DNA from 3 places in the Rothia endophytica genome. Region 2 is predicted to be linked to each of the others. Evidence: predicted binding sites of a transcription regulator. Region 2 holds the regulator's gene; each other region holds the start of a gene.

Region 1 (6,565 bases), on a different contig from region 2:
TGTGAGAGCCATCCACCCGAGCGACCTCCTCTGGTGTGCCGGTAGCAATGACGGTACCGCCGCCGTCACCACCTTCAGGCCCCATATCAATCAGCCAGTCGGCACTCTTGATAACATCCAGGTTGTGCTCAATGGTGATGACCGTGTTGCCCTTATCAACCAGACTCTGCAAGACCACCAGCAGTTTGCGGATATCCTCAAAGTGAAGACCGGTTGTCGGTTCATCCAGCACATAGACTGACCTGCCATTGGACCGTTTCTGCAGCTCGGTAGCTAGCTTGACGCGCTGGGCCTCGCCGCCCGAGAGGGTAGTTGCTGACTGCCCCAGACGAACATACCCCAAGCCCACGTCTACCAGAGTGTCCAGGTAGCGAGCAATCTTAGTGAAGGCTGCAAAAAACTCTGCCGCTTCAGCAATGGGCATTTCTAAGACATCCGAAATAGTCTTACCCTTATAGTGCACTTCTAGAGTCTCGCGGTTATAGCGTTTGCCCTTACAAACCTCACAGGGAACATAAACATCGGGCAAGAAGTTCATCTCAATCTTGAGAGTGCCGTCACCGGAACATTCCTCGCAGCGACCGCCCTTCACGTTGAAGCTAAACCTTCCGGGCTGGTAGCCGCGCATTTTAGCTTCGTTGGTCTCAGCAAAGAGCTTGCGAATATGGTCAAAGACGCCCGTGTAGGTAGCCGGATTGGAACGTGGAGTGCGCCCAATGGGTGACTGATCCACGTGAATAATCTTGTCCAACTGATCAAGACCTGTAATGGTCTTGTGGCGCCCGGGAACCTGCTTAGCCCCGTTGAGCTTGTTAGCAAGAGAAGTATAGAGGATGTCGTTGACCAGGGTTGATTTGCCTGAACCTGAAACACCGGTCACCGCGGTAAGGACGCCCAGGGGGAACTGAACATCAACGTTTTTGAGGTTATTTTCGCGGGCACCCACCACTTTGATGGTGCGCTTTTTATCGATGGGGCGACGTTGTGTCGGCACCTCGATGCTCTTTCGCCCCGCCATGTAGTCACCGGTGATGGATCTCTTGTTGGCCAGCAGCTCGGTATAGGTGCCAGAATGCACGATATCGCCGCCGTGTTCACCGGCGCCGGGGCCAACATCCACGATCCAGTCTGCCTCTTTCATGGTGTCCTCATCGTGCTCCACCACAATCAGGGTGTTGCCCATGTCGCGTAGCTTAGTGAGGGTTTCGATGAGTCTGCGGTTATCACGCTGATGCAGACCAATTGAAGGCTCGTCGAGCACGTAGAGGACGCCTACCAAACCCGATCCAATCTGCGTAGCCAGGCGGATACGCTGTGCTTCACCGCCGGAGAGGGTGCCAGCAGAGCGCGCCAGGTTGAGGTAGTCCAGGCCTACATCCAGCAGGAACTGCAGGCGGGCGTCAATCTCTTTGAGCACTAGCTCAGCGATTTGCGCTTCGCGAGTGCTAAGGGACAGCGAGCGCACAAAAGAGAGGGCATCACGCATGGGCATCTCGGTGACATCGGCGATCGAGTGACCTCCCACCTTGACGGCCAGAATGGTGGGGTTAAGACGCGCTCCGTTACAGGCTTCGCACGCCACGTTGCGCATGTACTGCTCATAACGGTCTTTAGACCAGTCAGATTCGGTCTCTTCGTGCTTACGCTTGATATAGCCGTAGACTCCTTCGAAGCCCGACGTGTAGCGGCGCTCACGACCAAAACGGTTTTTGTAGGCAACGGTGACTTTGTAGTCCTTACCGTGCAGGATTGCTTTTTTGATTTTGGCGGGAAGGTTCTTCCAGGGGGTGGTGAGCTCAAAGCCCAGTTCGTCGCCTAGACCTGCTAGTAGCCGCAGCCAGTATTCACTGGTTGACTTACCCTGGGACCAGGGGGTGATAGCGCCTTCAGCAAGTGAGAGGTCCGGGTTGGGGATGATAAGGTCTTCATCCACTTGGAGCTTAGACCCAATACCGTCACAAGCTGAGCAGGCTCCGAAGGGAGAGTTGAAGGAGAAGGCACGAGGTTCAATCTCGGTCACCTGCAGTGCATGCCCTTGAGGGCAAGCCAGGTTTTCACTAAAGCTGCGGGTTCGGTCAGCTGCTGCTGGGTCGACATCCACAAAATCAATCAGGACTTTACCATCAGCCAGGCCGAGGGCTGTCTCTACTGAGTCGGTGAGACGCTGATGCACGCTTTCTTTGATGGCAATACGATCAACAACCACTTCAATGGTGTGCTTGTACTGCTTTTCGAGCTTAGGGGCGTCTTGCAGCTGGATGGTCTCCCCATCAACCCTGGCGCGGGAATAGCCCTGATTACTCAGCTCTTTGAAAAGGTCAACGAACTCCCCTTTTCGGGCTGACACTACCGGCGCCAGTACCTGAAGTTTGGTCTTTTCGGGGTAGCCCATGAGGATGTCCACGATTTGCTGGGGGGATTGCTTAGAGATTTCCTCACCGCAGACAGGGCAGTGTGGGTGCCCCACGCGCGCCCAGAGCAGGCGCATGTAGTCGTAGATTTCGGTGATGGTACCCACGGTAGAGCGCGGGTTCTTGGAGGTCGATTTCTGGTCAATCGAAACAGCCGGTGACAGGCCCTCAATGAAATCAACATCGGGCTTATCCACCTGGCCCAGGAACATACGGGCGTAGGAGGACAGTGACTCTACGTAGCGGCGCTGACCTTCGGCGAAAATGGTGTCAAAAGCCAAGGATGACTTACCTGAACCGGACAGTCCGGTGAAGACGACCATGGCGTCGCGCGGAATATCCAGGTTCACGTTCTTAAGGTTGTTCTCACGGGCGCCTTGAACGCGGATGTGTGAGAGATCCTGCTTAGTCTTTTGTGGGGCTGATCCTGCCATAGTTCACCTATCGTTTGCGGGTTTCGAATATATATTCTATACCCCAGGCGCATCCTGTGTCTGCACGTTGGGCACCGTTCAGTCTTAGGCTGGTGGCATAAAATCCTCAGCGAGGGTGATGGCCTGCAAGCCCATAGTGGAGGAGGCATCGGCATCAGCACATCGCCCACCGTCCAAGCGAGAAAACTTCAGGCACCGGGTAAAACGGTGGGCACGCCGTTCTGGGGTAAAGGGGCACCGACCGGATTAGAAGGCATAGGTCCATTGTAGGTTTGCCCCGTGGGGACACCTGGGTTTCTTTTAATCTCTGTGAGAGATTGCTAGGCTTTCGCTCTATTCTTTGTAGCTCTTGGAATCTACCATGAGAGTATGACTGAAGCTGGAAAACTAATTTTTGACTCTGCCACCGTTTCCGTTCGTTCACTCGCGGTCTCGGAGATGGAGAACAACGTCTATCTCATTACCGCTAAGAGTGATGGCAGACAGGTATTAATTGATGCTGCTGACGAGTTTGAGCGCATCAACACCTTCGTGCTGGCTGCAGCCGGTGAGGACGGTGCAGGCGCGCTCCGCGAGCAGGGCGACCCTCGTATAGAAGCACTCATCACGACCCATTCGCACTGGGACCATATACGGGCACTCCCCACCGCGGTTGCAACCTACTCCCCCGCAACCTACTGCGGTGCAGCTGACGCTCCTTCCATCCTTGAGCAAGAAGATGTACAGGTCGCGCACCTCTTACAGGGCGGTGAAACCCTCACTTTTGGCGACATCACCCTTGAGGTAATTAGCCTGCGCGGCCATACTCCCGGCTCTATCGCCCTGGTCTACCAGGAGCCTGAGGATGACGGCACCCCGGTGCTTCTTTTCACCGGCGATTCTCTCTTCCCCGGCGGTGTCGGTAAGACCGACACCCCTGCTGATTTCAAGCAGTTGCTGAATGATGTGCGCGAGAGAATCTTCAGCGTATTCGACGACAACACCGTAGTGCTCCCCGGTCACGGTCAGCACACCACCCTGGGCGCTGACCGTGGCAACCTTGATGAGTGGGAAGCCAGAGGCTGGTAGTACAGGTTGAAAGGACGCCGGGGCTTACTCCCGGCGTCCTTTTTGCTATAACTTTAGGTTAAAAAGCGGCTTAGAAGAGACCTACCAGTTGGCCGTCCTCATCAAAGCCGATGCGCTCAGCAGATGGCGAAGCGCCCAAACCGGGCATGGTGCGCATCGTGCCGCAGATAGCGTACACATAGCCAGCTCCAGCAGCCAGACGCACTTCACGAACCGGTAGCGTCCAGCCGGTGGGCGCACCCTTGAGGGAAGCATCTGATGAAATGGACAGGTGGGTCTTAGCGATAACCACCGGCAGGTGGCCGAAGCCCAGCTCCTCAAACTTAGCCAGCTGCTGAGCAGCAGCGGGGGCAACCTCGATACCATCAGCACCGTAGACTCTTTTTGCAACCTTCTCAATCTTGGTTGACAGTGAGTCAGAGTCCTCATAGGTGTAGACCAGATCGCTAACATCATCACAGGCAGCAACAACAGCCTCAGCCAGCTCAGTTACGCCAGCACCACCCTCAGCCACACCGCGGTGGATGGCCACGCGAGCGCCAGCTTCTTCAGCAATCATACGGATTGCCTCGTGCTCGGAGTCAAAGTCGCTGGGGAAGGCGTTGATAGCAACAACCGGCTGAACACCAAAGCTCCGAACAATCTCAATGTGCTTCACCAGGTTTGCGGCGCCCGCCTTAACGTCAGCGGGTGACTCCTGCAACATTCGTTCGGGCAGGGGCTTGCCGGGAACAATCTTATAGAGGCCCGAGTGGGACTTGAGTGAGCGCACAGTGACCACCAGGACGGCGGCGTTGGGCTTGAGACCTGAGGTGCGGCACTTGACGTTGAAGAAACGTTCAGCACCCATGTCGGCGCCGAAGCCGGCTTCGGTAATCACGTAATCGGAGTGTTCTAGTCCCACATAGTCAGCGACTACCGAGGAGTTACCGGTGGCGATGTTGCCGAAGGGACCGGCGTGAATCAGTGCCGGGGTGTGCTCCAAGGTTTGCAGGAGGTTAGGGTTGAAGGCATCCTGCAAAAGGGCTGCCATGGCGCCGTCAGCCCTGAGGTTCTGAGCAGTGATAGGCCCACCATCCATGGTGTAGCCGATCACGATGCGGGCTAGGCGCTCACGCAGGTCTGTAAAGCTAGAAGCCAGAGAGACAATAACCATAACTTCGGAGGCAGGGGTGATATCGAAGCCGGTCTCGCGGGGCACGCCGTCCATGCGTTCGCCCAGACCCACGATGATGTTGCGCAGGGAGCGGTCATTCATGTCCATCACGCGGCGCCAGGAGATATTCCGGACGTCAATGTTGAGCTTATTGCCGTGGTGCAGATGGTTATCAATCATGGCTGAAAGTAGGTTGTGCGCGCTGGTGATGGCGTGGAAGTCACCGGTTAGGTGCAGGTTCAGCTTCTCCATGGGGACAATCTGCGAGTAGCCACCGCCCGATGCGCCGCCCTTGACACCAAAGACCGGGCCGAGAGCCGGTTCACGCAGGGTCAGCGTTGCCTTCTTGCCAATATGAGCCATACCCTGAGCCAGGGAAACAGAAGTAGCGGTCTTTCCTTCGCCCAGGGGTGTGGGGGTTACAGCAGTGACCACAATGTACTTGGAGCCCTTCTTCAGAGCGTTCTCAGCGGTGGTTGTTTCGTCCAGAAGAACTTTGGCAACATACTTGCCGTAAGGTTCTAAGCGCTCTTCGCTGATGCCAGTTGATGCTGCAATCTCTGTAATCGGCTGCATGGGCGCGGCCTGCGCGATTTCGAGGTCTGAGGGGAAGGGCTTGCTCATGGTGTGAACTTCCTTGCTAACGTGCTGGGTTTGCCACCCCAAGTTTAGTGTGCCAGCTCATCTTTACGGCATTAGTTAAGGCGTTTGACGGCTGTGTTGAAAACTGGACCTGCGGCGCCCTACCCGTGAATGTGGGCAGGACGCCGCCGATTAGGCTCGGGCAAAGATTTCAGCCGGGCTGCCCTCAGCCACCAGCTCGCCCTCCTCTAGGAGTACGGCCCGGTCAGCAAGGGAGGCTATGCGGGCATCATGCGAAATGATAATGACCGCCCTGCCCTGCATGACAGCCCTCAATGATTCACGGGCGTCCGCCAGATCAAGCTGGGTGGTGGATTCGTCCAGGATGACGGCGTGCGGGTTGGCCGCTACGATACGCGCCAGTGCAAGTTGCTGGATCTGATCCCGTGTCAGCTCGTGGGCGCTACCACCTATTTCTGTTTCCAGGCCGTTGGGCAAATGAGCAACCCAATCAGCTCCCACAGCTTCCAGGGCATTTAGCTGCTGCTGGTGGCTGGCTGCCGGCGCTGCTACCAGCATGTTCTCTGAGACTGTACCCAGAAAGAGGTGGGCTTCCTGGGTACAGATCAGCAGGGCAGGACGCCCGGCTTGGTCCACCTGGGTGGGGTAGAGCCCATTGCCCACCGGTTGGCCTTGAACCAGGACGCTCCCCCGGTCAGCAGTTAGTGAACCAGCGATAAGTCGCGCCAGGGTGGTTTTACCTGACCCGGAGCGCCCCACTAGAGCAACTGTTTCACCGGGAAGCAGTTCCAAACTAATGGAACGAATCACCGGGTTCTGCGCCGAATAACCGTAGGTAACATCGCGCAAGCTCACCACGCTATTTTGACTGGAGCTGGGAGCTGCCTCTGCGA
Region 2 (6,565 bases):
GATGCGGTCGCGCTGTGCTCGAATATCATCAACATTAGCCAGGAGTTGCTGGCGGTGGCGAAGCGCAGCTACAGCCGTCGCCTGGGTGACCGCCGAAAGATGGTAGGGCAGACGGACGAGGCGGACAGCGTCACAGACTGCGGGAGCTGCGGCGAAATACCCAAGACGAGCACCTGCAAGGGCAAAGGCTTTGCTCATAGTTCGGGTAACAATCAGGTTGGGGCGCCCAGAGAGTAGGGTCAAAGCATTGCGGGAGCGGTCTTGGGCGAATTCAGCGTAGGCCTCATCGACCACTACAATGCCGTTATAAGCGGCCACCGCCTCATAGACAGCCTCGATCACGCCAAGCTCAAGACCGGTGCCGGTGGGGTTATTAGGTGAGCAGAGGATGACGATGTTGGGTCGATGCTCCTGAATCTGAGCAAGAGCCAACTCGGTGGACAGGGAGTAGTCCTCAGCCCTGTAGCCGGCAATAAAAGTAGTGTTGGTGCCGTCCGCGAGGAGGGGGTACATAGAGTAGGTGGGCACAAAGCTCATGACGCTTCGCCCGGGGCCGCCAAAGACCTGCATGATTTGCTGCAGAATTTCGTTGGAGCCATTTGCTGCCCAAAGATTCTCTGCGGTCAGACCGTGACCAAGGTAGCTTGCTAATTCCTGGCGCAACGATGAGAATTCGCGATCGGGGTAGCGGTTGAGCGTGAGGGCTGCAGCAGCTACATCGCGACTAATCGCATCTACAACCTCACCGGGCATGGGATGGGTGTTCTCATTGACGTTGAGAGTCACGGGCACATCAATCATGGGCGCACCGTAGGGTGAACGGCCCCGCAGATCATCGCGCAGAGGGAGGGCAGAGAGAGAGTCCATAGAATTAGTCACCCCACCAGTCTAGCCGCGCTAGCTCATATCGAACATTTTATTTCGAAGTGTAGACCGGTACCTCAAGCACCTGGCCAGGCTCGACCCGGGCAGTGCTCAAATCATTGATTTGCATAATGTGGTTAATAACGTCTCGATTGTCCTGGCCCGGGGCAACTTTTGCGGCAATGGACCAGAGTGAGTCACCGTGCATAACCGTCATAGTAGAACTAACCTGAGTTGCCATTTCACCGGTTGAGCTCTTCGCTTCGCCCGGGTTGATGAAAGTCAAGGCTCCCAGCACGATGAGGACAGCAAGAGTCAGCGCAGGGATGCCGCGGAACACCAAGCGACCCTTACGTGTTAAACGCACGGCTCCTCCTAGCAAACCACGCTTCTTCTGTTGGTTTACCCCCTGAGAAGTCTGTGCTGCAGAAACTGGGGCGAGGAGCTGCCCCTGCTGGGTCGGTCGTGTTACCGCAGTTTGAGCACCCTGGTGGCGTCTGAAAGTTCCAGGCTCAACGGTACGAATTCGATACTGGGGGGTGGTGAAAGTCGAGTTAGCTTTTGCTCGTGAACGCTGGGCGTCAGCCTGTGCCTGCAATGAGTTGAGGGGCTTCTTGGAAGAAGCAGGAGCCATAAAATCCGGTAGGGCGATAGCGCTCATTTGTCCTTCTCCTAACGACTGCTCAAACATTCAACCCATGGTCGAATGAATGTTCTAAAAAATCTAGTACTTATGTTCTATCAGAAAACTCGAACATAGTCGAGAAAAATTAGAACAAGTGTTTGAATAAACTGTTTTGGTGGCATAGTCTTAGAAGACCACCTGGATCATTAGACAATAGGTGGCTGACATTTTAGGACCAACAGAGACGAGCACACCGTGAGCGAACGCACCCAGCACACTCCGGCCAGCCCTAGAAATAAGGGATCTCGCCCGCTTACTGCCCGCCAGAAAAATATTCTGGAGGCCATTTCAGAGGCCATCGACGAGCACGGTTACCCGCCATCCATGCGAGAAATTGGCGACCTGGTGGGCTTGGCGTCTCTTTCTTCGGTGACTCATCAGCTGAGCCGTCTTGAAGAGATGGGCTACATTCGCCGTGACCCCAAACGTCCGCGCGCTATCGAGATTCTCGGTGAGGGTGAGCAGGCTGAACCCGCTACAGAGACGTCTGTGCTTCGGCTACCCCTCCTACCGACCTTCGAACAGAGCAGCGAAGACTTAGCAACGGTACCTCTAGTTGGCCGTATCGCAGCTGGCTCACCGATCGCCGCCGAACAATCAATCGAAGATGTCATGACCCTGCCCCGCCAGCTAGTGGGAAACGGCGATCTCTTCATGCTGAGGGTCAAGGGCGACTCCATGGTTGACGCCGCTATCTGTGACGGTGACTGGGTCGTAGTCCGCACCCAAAATACCGCTCAAAATGGTGACATCGTTGCAGCCCTCTTAGAGGACGAGGCCACGGTCAAAACCTTCCGCCAGCGTGACGGCCACACCTGGCTTCTGCCCCAGAACACCCAGTATGAACCAATCCTGGGTGACCGAGCCACCATCATGGGTAAGGTCGTCTCGGTTCTGCGTAGCCTCTAACGCGCTAAGTACCATCTCACACAAGAAGGGCTAGGTCATGCTGACCTAGCCCTTCTTATATACCCATACCCTTAGGGGGTCTCAACAATCTGCGCCAGACGCTCTAAGGCGCCCAGCACCACGTTCTTATTCTGGGTAGCCCAAAAAGGCGGCAGCGTTTTCACCAGATAACTACCGTACCGCTGGGTAGCAATTCTCGAATCTAGAACCGCAACAACACCGCGGTCGTTCACTGAGCGCACCAGACGTCCAGCACCCTGAGCCATACGAACAGCCGCGTGAGTGGCTGATACCGCCATAAAACCGTTACCACCGTTCTTGGCGACAGCACGCGAACGTGCCTGTGAAAGCGGGTCATCCGGCCGAGGGAAGGGGATACGATCCATAATGACCAGGCGGCAGGAATCCCCCGGGGCGTCCACTCCCTGCCACAGGCTCATGGTGCCAAAGAGGCAGGAATTTGTATCTTCCACGAATTCCTTAACCAGTGCTCGCAGGGATGATTCTCCCTGTAAGAGGATGTTGAGGTCAGTTCGCTCACGCACATATTCGGCGGCAAGTTCCGCACCTCGTTTGGAAGAAAAGAGGCCCAGTGCACCGCCGCCGGAGGCAGCCACCAGCTCAACGATGCGGTCCAGCTGTTCTATTGATACCCCACGTCCGGGCTTGGGTAGGTCTGATGCTAGGTAGAGAACCCCCTGTTTGGGGTAGTTGAAAGGCGAACCCACATCGATAGCATCCCAGCGCGGCGCGCCTGAACCCATGAGACCCAGGGCGCCAGCTGTTGCTTCAAAGGACTCCCCCAGTGCCAGCGTTGCCGAGGTGAGCACCACGGTGCGGCCGTCAAAGAGACCTTCGCGCAGGTAACCCGCAACAGAAATAGGGGCGATGTTGAGGGTTGCAGGATCATCATCGGAGGCTGCCACGTAACCACGACCCGGCTCCCACGAGCCCTGGCGGGACACCCAAATTACCTGGTGTTGAGGGTCTGCCTGCAGCATTTTCTCGGCGGTGTCGTGTACCTCGGTGAGGCTAGCCCGCGTCATCTGCCGGCCAGCATCCGCATCCTTTTCACCCGACTTAGTATCAGTAAGGGCAGAACGAGCGGCATCGCGCACCTGCTCCATGGCCGCAGCGACGCGGTCAGGCAACCCCCTGGCCATCAGTTCAGCAGGCACACCGTTGAGAGCATCATCCAGTTTCAAAGCCGCTTGTTCTAAGGCTTTGTGGTCGGCTGTGGTGTGTTTGCGGACGCTGCGAGCAACCTTGCTGATCATGAGAGGTGAAAGCCCGCCAGTCACCGCACCGGTCACTCGGTCCGCGAGTTCGTGAGCCTCGTCGATAATAACGACCTCGTGTTCAGGCAGAACGTTGACGCCCTCAAAGGCGTTGATCGCCAAGAGCGCGTGGTTAGTGATGACGATATCTGCATCGGCTGCCTGGGTGCGGGCATTTTCGCTAAAGCATTCCTCAATGAGGGGGCACTTACGTCCCAGACATTCCGAGGCAGTTACTGAAACTTGTCGCCAGGCGCGGTCACTGACACCGGGAAGCAGCTCATCGCGGTCGCCGGTATCGGTGGTCTGCACCCAGGAGCGCAGGCGGAGAATCTCTTCACCCAATTTGCCGGTAGCGCCAGTGGTAGCGTCCATTTCGAAAAGGGTGTCACCGTCGTCATCAGGGTAGCCGCCTTCAACCTTGTGCAGGCAGGCATAGTTATTGCGACCCTTGAGGATGGCTACATCAGTTTCGTGTTCGGGTTGGTCCCCCAGCGCCTCGAGAAGGCGCGGGATATCTCGGTGTACAATCTGGGACTGTAGCGCCAGAGTAGCGGTGGCAACGATGATGGGTTTCTCGCTGTGCTGGGCCGAAACAATGGCAGGGACCAGGTACCCCAAGGACTTACCAGTGCCGGTGCCCGCCTGAACCAGCAGGTGCTTTTCAGTCTCCAGCGAGCGGGCAACGTGTGCTGCCATGGTGCGCTGGCCGTCCCGTTTTTGGCCTCCGCTGCGCTCCACCACCGTGTCAAGAAGTTCTAGAGCAGATTTAGCACCGGGCAGGGTTTCTAGCTCCTGCCCGGTAGGTGCACTGACGGTTTCACTCATTAACGGGTGGTTTCGACGGCGCCAGCAGCCACCGCCTCATCGATTTCGAGTTGCAGAATTTCAAAGAGTTCATCATCTAGAACAAACTCCGATAGTTCTGAGGCAACCTCATCGCGCACCAGCGCTTGAACGTAGGTTCCATCGGAGACAAAGGCAGTGCGCAGGATTTCGGCATCCCACTGATGCAGACGGGAAACAATCTCACCGTGGGAATAGGGCACCAGCAGGTTTAGTTCGATGGAGGGGCGAGGAATGGTGTCAGCAATTTTCTGCTGCAGCTCCTCAATGCCTTCACCGGTACGGGCAGAGACCACCACGTGGTTGGGTTCGCGCTGACGCAGGCGTTCAACTACGTAGGGGTCCGCAGCATCAACCTTGTTGAGCACGATAATCTCAGGAATGTTCTGAGCCTCAACCTCTGTAATGACTTCACGCACCGAGTGAATCTGCCCCTCGGGGTCAGGGTGGGACACATCGACCACGTGCACAATCACATCAGCATCCGCTACCTCTTCGAGGGTGGAGCGGAAGGCCTCCACGAGTTGAGTGGGCAGTGATCGTACAAAACCTACGGTATCAGAGAGGGTATAGCCAACCCCGTCCGGAGTTTGCGCCTTACGCACAGTGGGGTCAAGGGTGGCAAAGAGAGCGTTTTCAACCAGCACGCCAGCATCCGTGAGGCGGTTAAGAAGCGAGGATTTACCGGCGTTGGTGTAGCCGGCAATAGCCACCGAGGGCACCCGGTTTCGCTTGCGGTTAAGACGCTTAGTTTCGCGGGCCGGTGCCATCGCAGCGATTTCGCGCTTGAGCTTAGCCATACGGGCGCGCAGGCGGCGGCGGTCCAGCTCAATCTTGGTTTCACCGGGTCCACGTGAACCAATACCTTCACCACCGGCAGCACGGCCACCGGCCTGGCGAGAAAGGGAAGCACCCCAACCGCGCAGACGGGGCAGCATGTACTCTAGCTGAGCGAGCTCAACCTGTGCTTTACCTTCACGGGACTTAGCGTGCTGGGCAAAGATATCCAGAATCAAAGCGGTTCGGTCAATGACCTTAACCTTGACAATATCTTCAATAGCACGACGCTGGGAGGGGGCCAGCTCGGCGTCCACGATGACTGTATCGGCACCTGTCGATTCAACGATATCTTTGAGTTCAAGCACTTTACCGGAGCCCAAAAAAGTACCGGGATCCGGCTTGAGGCGGCGCTGTACCAGACCGTCTAGAACCTCAGAACCAGCGGTCTCAGCCAGTGCGGCGAGCTCTCGCAGAGAGTTCTCTGCCTCAGCCAAGGTCCTTTCACTCCAGACACCTGCTAGCACCACGCGTTCAAGGCGTAGCTGGCGGTACTCGACTTCAGTGACATCCTCAAGCTCGGTAGACAGACCGGCCACGCGGCGTAGCGCACGACGTTCTTCAAGATCCTGCTGTTCACCATCATAGGAGGAATGTTCGCTCTGGTTATTTGAAAGCTCGCGAGCGCGTTCGCCCAGCACGTTCCCGCTGCTTTCTGCCCTACCTAGCACCCTGTCAACGGTGAGGCGGAGCTGCTCATCAGATGGCAGATGTGCGGTCTGGCTGGGGTTTGCGTTTTCGGTCATAGTGCCTTTCTCAGGTTTAGAAACTGTGTTCTATTCTACCGGGGTGAGAGCGCTAGGGGCAGTGGGTGCGGGCTAAAAGGTGGGGGTGTTCTTTGGTGGCTTAAGCCCCGTGCCTACCGGGTATCGTGTTGTTCTTACCAGGAAGTCACCACTGTCTACTTGGTTCGCCGGGTGGCGTAAAATAGTAGTCTATGAGTTCAGCGCACTATTTTTCTGAAAACCCCACCGGAGACTTCACCCCAAAGCCCCTCTCTGTTGAGCTGGCAGGGCAGAAAGTCACTGTGATGACAGCGGGCGGTATTTTCAGCCCCGGTGGCGTCGATAAGGGCACCAAGATTTTGCTGGACGAGGCTCCCGAACCTACCGGCCACCACCTCTTGGATATTGGCTGTGGTTGGGGC
Region 3 (6,565 bases), on a different contig from region 2:
TGAGTAACAAGCCGCCTGGCTACGCTCTGCCGCCCTAAACTGGGGTTATGACACATTCCGGTATTGACACCAGCTTCTTAAACCCAGAGATTACCCCCGGCGATGACTTCTTCCGCCATGTTAACGGCACCTGGTACGACTCCCACGAGATCCCCGCTGATCGTTCACGTGACGGCGGCATGTACACACTGCGCGATGAGGCAGAGAAAAATGTACGCACCATCGTAGAGAAGTTCGCTGCTGATCAGCCCTCTTCACGAATTGGCGCCCTTTATAGCTCCTTTATGGACACTGAGAAGATTGAGGCGGGCGGGGTAGAGCCCCTGCTGGCCGAGGTGCAGCCGGTGCTTGAGGTTTCCACCCCCGAGGCTTTCGTCAGGGTCATGGGTGAGTTGGACGCCAAGGCGGGCCACGGCTCCGCCTTCGGCTGGTACACCAGCATCGATGCCAAGGACCCCGAGAAGTACGTGGTCTACCTGGCGCAGACCGGGCTGGGCCTACCCGATGAGTCTTACTACCGCGATGAAAAGTACGCTGAACTGCGCGACGCCTACACCGCTCACATGGGCCGCATGTTTGAGCTGACCGGTCTGGCCGAACCCTTTGGTCTCAGCCCCCAGGACGCTGCTCAGGCGGTCATGGCGCACGAGACCCTGCTGGCCTCCCACCACTGGGATAACGTCAAGAACCGTAACGCTGACCTGCGTTACAATCCCGTAGCTGCCGCTGACCTGGACACCACGTTCCCCGGCTTCCCGTTTAGCGTCTGGATTGATGCCATGGGTTCCTCCACCGAGCAGTGGGGCACTGTAATCGTCAGCCAGCCCTCCTACTTTAAGGCAGTGGCACAGATGTGGACTAGCGAGCCGCTCTTCATCTGGAAGCTCTGGTACATCTGGCACATGGCGCACAGCCGCGCTCCTTACCTGACCGAAGCGATTGTTGAAGAGAACTTCGATTTCTACGGTCGCACGCTCTCTGGTTCTGAAGAACTGCGTGACCGCTGGAAGCGCGGCGTTGGCCTGGTTGAGAACGCCCTGGGTGAGGAAGTTGGCAAGGAGTACGTTGCCGTTCACTTCCCGCCGGCTCATAAAGAGAAAATGCTGGCCCTGGTGGACGACTTGCTAGAGGCCTACCGTCGGTCGATTACTGACCTGGACTGGATGACCAATGAGACCCGTGAGCGCGCTCTAGAGAAGCTGGGCAAGTTCGTCACCAAGATCGGTTACCCCGATAAGTGGCGTGATTACTCAGAGCTGAGCCTGACCGATGATCTCTTTGAGAACCTGCGCCGCTCTGCTTTCTTTGAGCACGAGTTCCAATTGGGTCGCATTGGTCAGCCGGTGGATAAGACTGAGTGGCTGATGACTCCGCAGACCGTCAATGCCTACTACATGCCCCCGGCTAATGAGATTGTCTTCCCGGCAGCGATTCTGCAGCCGCCCTACTTTGACCCCGAGGCTGACGATGCGGTCAATTACGGTGCTATTGGCGGCGTGATTGGCCACGAGATAGGCCACGGTTTTGATGACCAGGGCTCTAAGTATGATGGCACCGGTGCACTGAATAATTGGTGGACCGATGCTGACCGCGAGGAGTTCACCCAGCGCACTGCTACCCTGGTGGACCAGTACAACGCTTACACCCCGGATGGCCTAGATGCTGAGAAGTTTAAGGTCAACGGTGAGCTGACCCTGGGTGAAAACATTGGTGACCTAGGCGGTCTTTCTATAGCCCTTAAGGCATATAAGATTGCTCTGGAACGCCAGGGGCTGACCCTTGAAACCGCCCCCGAGATGGACGGCATGAGCGCTACCCAGCGGGTTTTCTACTCCTGGGCGCAAGCATGGCGCATGAAGACTCGACCCCAGACTGCCGAGATGTTCTTGGCAGTGGACCCCCACTCCCCCGAGAAGTTCCGCGTCAACGGCGTCGTGCGCAACATCGATGAGTTCTACACCGCCTTTGATGTTCAGCCGGACGCCAAGCTTTACCTGGCACCCGAGGATCGCGTGCGCATCTGGTAGCGAGCCGACGCTTCTGCTGATATAAATCTAAGGACGCCGCACACTAACTGTGCGGCGTCCTTTCACCTTAAAAGCGGGGGCAGGCTATGCCATAGCGGGTGCGTCCCAGAGGTTCAGCACGGTGCCAACGCCCTTGCGCACGGCGTTGCGGTAGACCACAGTACCCCAGGCGACATCCTCAATAGGCATGCCACCCACGGAGTAGACGGTGATTTTCTCTTCATCATCCTGCGGCTCGGGGTGATTGAGTGCCTCACCCAAATCGCGCAGACGCTCGGCAGGGATCAGGCCGTTGTGCACGCGGTCGTTGAACTTACAACCAATGATTGAGACATAGTTATGGGAGGCTCCGGGTTCGGTTTCTTCAGCCCAAGCGTCGTACATGCCGGCGTTATCGACCAGTAGACGCACGTCGTCTTCAAACATCCCTTCATCCAAGTTGCAGGCAGCGGGCATGGCGAAGAAAGCGCCGGGCTTGACCCATTCGCGGCGCACGGTGGGGTAGGTTTCGGGGTCGCCCACGTGAATGGAGGTGCAAAAGGTGACGATGTCAGAATCGCGCACAACTTGCTCTAGTTCTTCAACCAGTTCCACAGTTTTGGTGGGGTACTTGTCCTGCGCCCATTCAATGAAGCTCTCAATACCCTTGGTGCTGCGCCCCAGCACCTTAATGTACTCCACGGTGGGTCGGGCATCGATCAGGGCAGCTACGGTTGCCTTGGCAATAACGCCAGGACCTAACAGGCCGAGCACCTTGGCGTTTTTGGGGGCGTAGTGGCGGGCGCCGACGCCGGAGGTGCAACCGGTGCGGTAGGCAGAGAGCAGGTTGGCGCTCATGTAGGCAAGAGGGGCACCAGTCACGGTGTGGTGCAGGGCCAGCATGAGAATGGAGCGGGGTAGACCCTGCTCGCGGTTACTCACATTAGAGCCGTAAGACTTCACACCGGTCATGCGGAAGGAGCCGCCCAAGTAGGCGGGCATGGTGACAAAACGGCGGTCGGGGCCGTCCGCGGGCATACCCTCGTGCGTGGGGTTGATAGGGAACTGCACCTTGGAGCCATGGGATTCGCCCAGGTGACCTGCCATGCGGTAGTCGCCGCGGGCGTGCAGTGCCAGGGTTTCTTCCATGGCGTCGATGCAGGCGGTGACATCTTCAACGCCGGCTGCCATCATGTCGGTTTCGCTGAGATAACGGAACTCTGCTGCGGGGTAGCCGGGGTTCAGTTCAGCATCGACGGCTGCTTTGAGGTAAGCATCATTAGTGGGCAAGCGGGGGCACCTCGTGATTGTGTGGTAAAGATTTAGACGACTTAATCTACCATCTTTGAGAGCGCGAGATAAGAGAGTTTCTAGGCACAGCGACCGCTCATCTTCTGGTCGTAGAGGTATGCGAGCAGAGATTGCTTGTTAGGTGCAGAAGGCGGAATCTACAGATATTGAACTTAAGTATAAAAACAAGTACTCCACCTCTGAACTTTTGTATAGGTGCTAGCGGGACTCGTTATTTCACAATAGATAACGGAACAACAGTTTGACTCACACCACTAAGGACTCCAAACCATGAAGAATATCCGTAAGGTACTGGCAGTTACCTCTATCGTCTCAGCTCTCACCCTCGGCTTTTCACCTGCGCATGCTGCTACTTTGCCGCAGGATACTGATGTTAAAGCTTCCCCTGCCTCAGCATCTAGCATGTCTCCTACTTTCTTTCATTGGCTTTGCAAGTCAGGAATATGTGACTAACCCTCATACGTTCCGAGGTAGCACTGCACGAGGGTTGATAGCATAAACCCATGACGACGAGCCTCACTAGTGCTTCCCGTAAGAAGTGGTTTCCCCTTGGCCCCTACCTGAGGGCGCTGCTTATCTGCCTGGTATTTATTTTTATTGCGGTCGATTTATATTCGGGAATCTATGAAAATACAGATACGCAGAATCGTGTATGGGCTGTTGCCATTGCCTATCTGCCCGTTTTTATGATGGGATTCGGGCTCATGCCCGGCATTTATGGCTGGTATTTTTCTCTTGCCAACATCACGGTGCTTTATAACGATTCCAGTTTCGTTTGGGCTGGGTTCTCATCGGCGTCAATTCTGGTACCTGTGTATTGCGCTTACCTGGCTACAAAACGTCAGGTCGTGGCATTCGGTATTGTCCTGTGTGTTTTTGTTGTGTATCCGGGTTGGGACTTCGGCGCTTCAATCACTCAGCTCTTTACATCATCCGTGGCACTTTTTTCATACATCACAGGGTTAGTCCTCAGAAGGTTCCGGCTTCAGCGGGAAAAAGACCAGCAAAAGATTATCTCTATTCAGGAAGCCCAGCTCCAGGCACGGAATGAGGAACGCACGCGCCTTGCCTACGAGTTACACGATATTGTTGCCCATGAAGTCACCATCATTGCTATGCAGGCTCGGCGTGCACAGTTTGCAAAGGATCCAGAAAAAATAGCCGCTATTCTGACCGGAATCGGGGACTCCGCGAGTCAAGCGCTCGAGGATCTTCGCAAGCTGGTGACTGTCCTTAAAGCCGAGAAAAATGACTCACTGAACGGCGAGCTACCCAGCGCTCCCCAGGCGGAAGAGAATTTGCTGCTGGGCGACGCCTCTCTTTCAGGGGAAACCACATCGGCTCTAGCCCTGACTCACGATTTACATAAAATATCTGATGCCCTAGAAAATGCAGGCTTTACTGTTACGCTGACCGTTGATGGAAATGTAAGCCTTATTCCTTTGGTATCTCGACAGGCGCTAAGACGTACAGCTCGTGAGATAGGGACCAATGTTCTCAAGCATGGTTCCCCTGAGGGATCTGTAAAAATCGACCTCACAGTGGGTCAGCGTAACGTCACGCTATCCTCAGAGAACGTCATCTCTCATAACGAACCCGTTTCTTCATCTTTGACCGGGTTAGAATCAATGAAGGCTAGGTTTCATGATTTGGGTGGAACATCGTCTTATCAAAATGACCACGGTGTGTGGAAGATTCAGGTTAGCCTTCCCCTGCCTAAAACAGTGACCAAAGCTTTTTAAGCTGCCGCTCTAGCTTGTACAGACAGTGAAGGAACCATTCATGGTTAAAGTCCTCCTCGTAGATGATGAATCCCTTATTCGTAATATTTTGAAGGATTATCTTTCCTCCGATGAAAGCCTGGAAGTGGTGGGGGAAGCTTCAAATGGCAAGCTGGCAATTTCACAGGCAAGGGCCCTACAGCCAGATGTAATTTTGATGGATATGCAGATGCCTCTGATGGACGGTGTCGAGGCAACCCAGTATATTCATCATTCTTTCCCCGACATACGAATATTAGGGCTGAGCACCTTTGCGACTGATCGCTATGTTGTTGAACTCTTGCGGGCAGGTGCCTCGGGGTACTTGGTAAAGGACTCCCGCCCCGAAGAGGTCACCAGCTCAATCCACACCGTTCATGATGGGGGATCAGTACTGTCTCCCGAGGTTACCCGCTATGTGGTGCAAGGGCTTGAGCAGTCAGTTCCTGCCGAAATTTCTCCCGACGAAGAACTCATGTCAGTTCTTACCGCGAAAGAAATAGAGGTCATTGAGCTTCTTGCACGCGGTCTAAATAATAAAGAGATGGCCGCAGAACTTTTCGTTACTGAATCCACAATTAAAGCGCGTTTTGTGAAAATTATGGAAAAAATGCAGGTGCGCGATAGGGTTCAGATTCTAGTTAAAGCTATTGAATACAACCTAATCAACCTAAAAACCTGGTAACCCATAGCTTTGCTATTTTTAGCCGAGATCGATTCCTAGCACAGCCCCGATAGGGTAGACGAGCCCGGCAAAGGCTGGGGCAAGATCTTCCAAGCTAAGGCTGTCGATGCGGTGCATATCTAGCAAAGCGTCAACACCCCAACCCATCACGCTGTACTGCGCTAAGAATCTCGCTAAATCGTCGGGTGCCAGATGCGAGCGGCTAAGATTGCTGAACGCAAATTTTTTGACCTGCTCAAATTCCGTCTCGCTATAAGTTTCAGGAATATTGACGACAGCTTGCGCCACGCTCCCTAGAATTTCTAATGTCTCTTTGCTTTCATCGTTATCTCCGCTGAAGCTCCAGATGATGTGTGGTTTGCCTTCAATCAATGCGCGCATCGGCTGAAGGTTAATCCCGGCAGGTAGCCATGATGCTACGAGAGGATTCGCTGGGTTCATAAGCAAACACATGGCCACAAAGGTTTCGAGGCTCCCCGCCTTGGTTGCTGGCTCCGGGCCTGTGATAATGATGTGCTCTGTTGAGCCCTGCTGGTAGCGCTGGAGGTTAGCGGTCACTTCCGCTACCTGAAATGCAGAGGGTGGAGCAGGCTCGGGAAAGCTCTGGGCCACAGTTTCAGGAGCAACAATAGCCACTGTAGCTTGAGCACTGGCAGGCTCAGCCTTTTCATCGAGAGCTTGCGTAAAGTACTGCACCCAAGCCTGTGCATTTGCTGGGCTGAGCACAAAGGACGCTGACCCCGCCTGCTGATCATTGTCCTGTTTAGTCAGTAGCAGCTGGTTACCAACACTTTGGTTGGTCT

What was found. The regulator LexA, encoded in region 2, represses DNA repair genes until DNA is damaged. The targets are predictions, from matches to a motif close to TCGAACANNTGTTCGA.
Region 1: the regulator LexA is predicted to act here: its motif matches at 2,869-2,884, upstream of uvrA (excinuclease ABC subunit UvrA).
Region 3: the regulator LexA is predicted to act here: its motif matches at 3,547-3,562, upstream of ABD982_RS08745 (tyramine oxidase subunit B).

What each region holds. Positions count from the first base shown of each region.
Region 1 covers NZ_BAABKP010000001.1:1,244,688-1,251,252, forward strand. Annotated here, with positions in the region: gene uvrA (excinuclease ABC subunit UvrA) at 1-2,845, opposite strand, end outside; gene ABD982_RS05640 (MBL fold metallo-hydrolase) at 3,215-3,913, shown strand; gene ABD982_RS05645 (formate--tetrahydrofolate ligase) at 3,984-5,693, opposite strand; gene ABD982_RS05650 (ABC transporter ATP-binding protein) at 5,844-6,565, opposite strand, start outside.
Region 2 covers NZ_BAABKP010000002.1:38,267-44,831, forward strand. Annotated here, with positions in the region: gene ABD982_RS06675 (histidinol-phosphate transaminase) at 1-879, opposite strand, end outside; gene ABD982_RS06680 (LysM peptidoglycan-binding domain-containing protein) at 917-1,525, opposite strand; gene lexA (transcriptional repressor LexA) at 1,745-2,458, shown strand; gene ABD982_RS06690 (ATP-dependent DNA helicase) at 2,530-4,563, opposite strand; gene hflX (GTPase HflX) at 4,563-6,164, opposite strand; gene ABD982_RS06700 (class I SAM-dependent methyltransferase) at 6,356-6,565, shown strand, end outside.
Region 3 covers NZ_BAABKP010000003.1:134,808-141,372, forward strand. Annotated here, with positions in the region: gene ABD982_RS08740 (M13 family metallopeptidase) at 48-2,027, shown strand; gene ABD982_RS08745 (tyramine oxidase subunit B) at 2,112-3,296, opposite strand; gene ABD982_RS08750 (sensor histidine kinase) at 3,821-5,059, shown strand; gene ABD982_RS08755 (response regulator) at 5,100-5,762, shown strand; gene ABD982_RS08760 (hypothetical protein) at 5,781-6,565, opposite strand, start outside.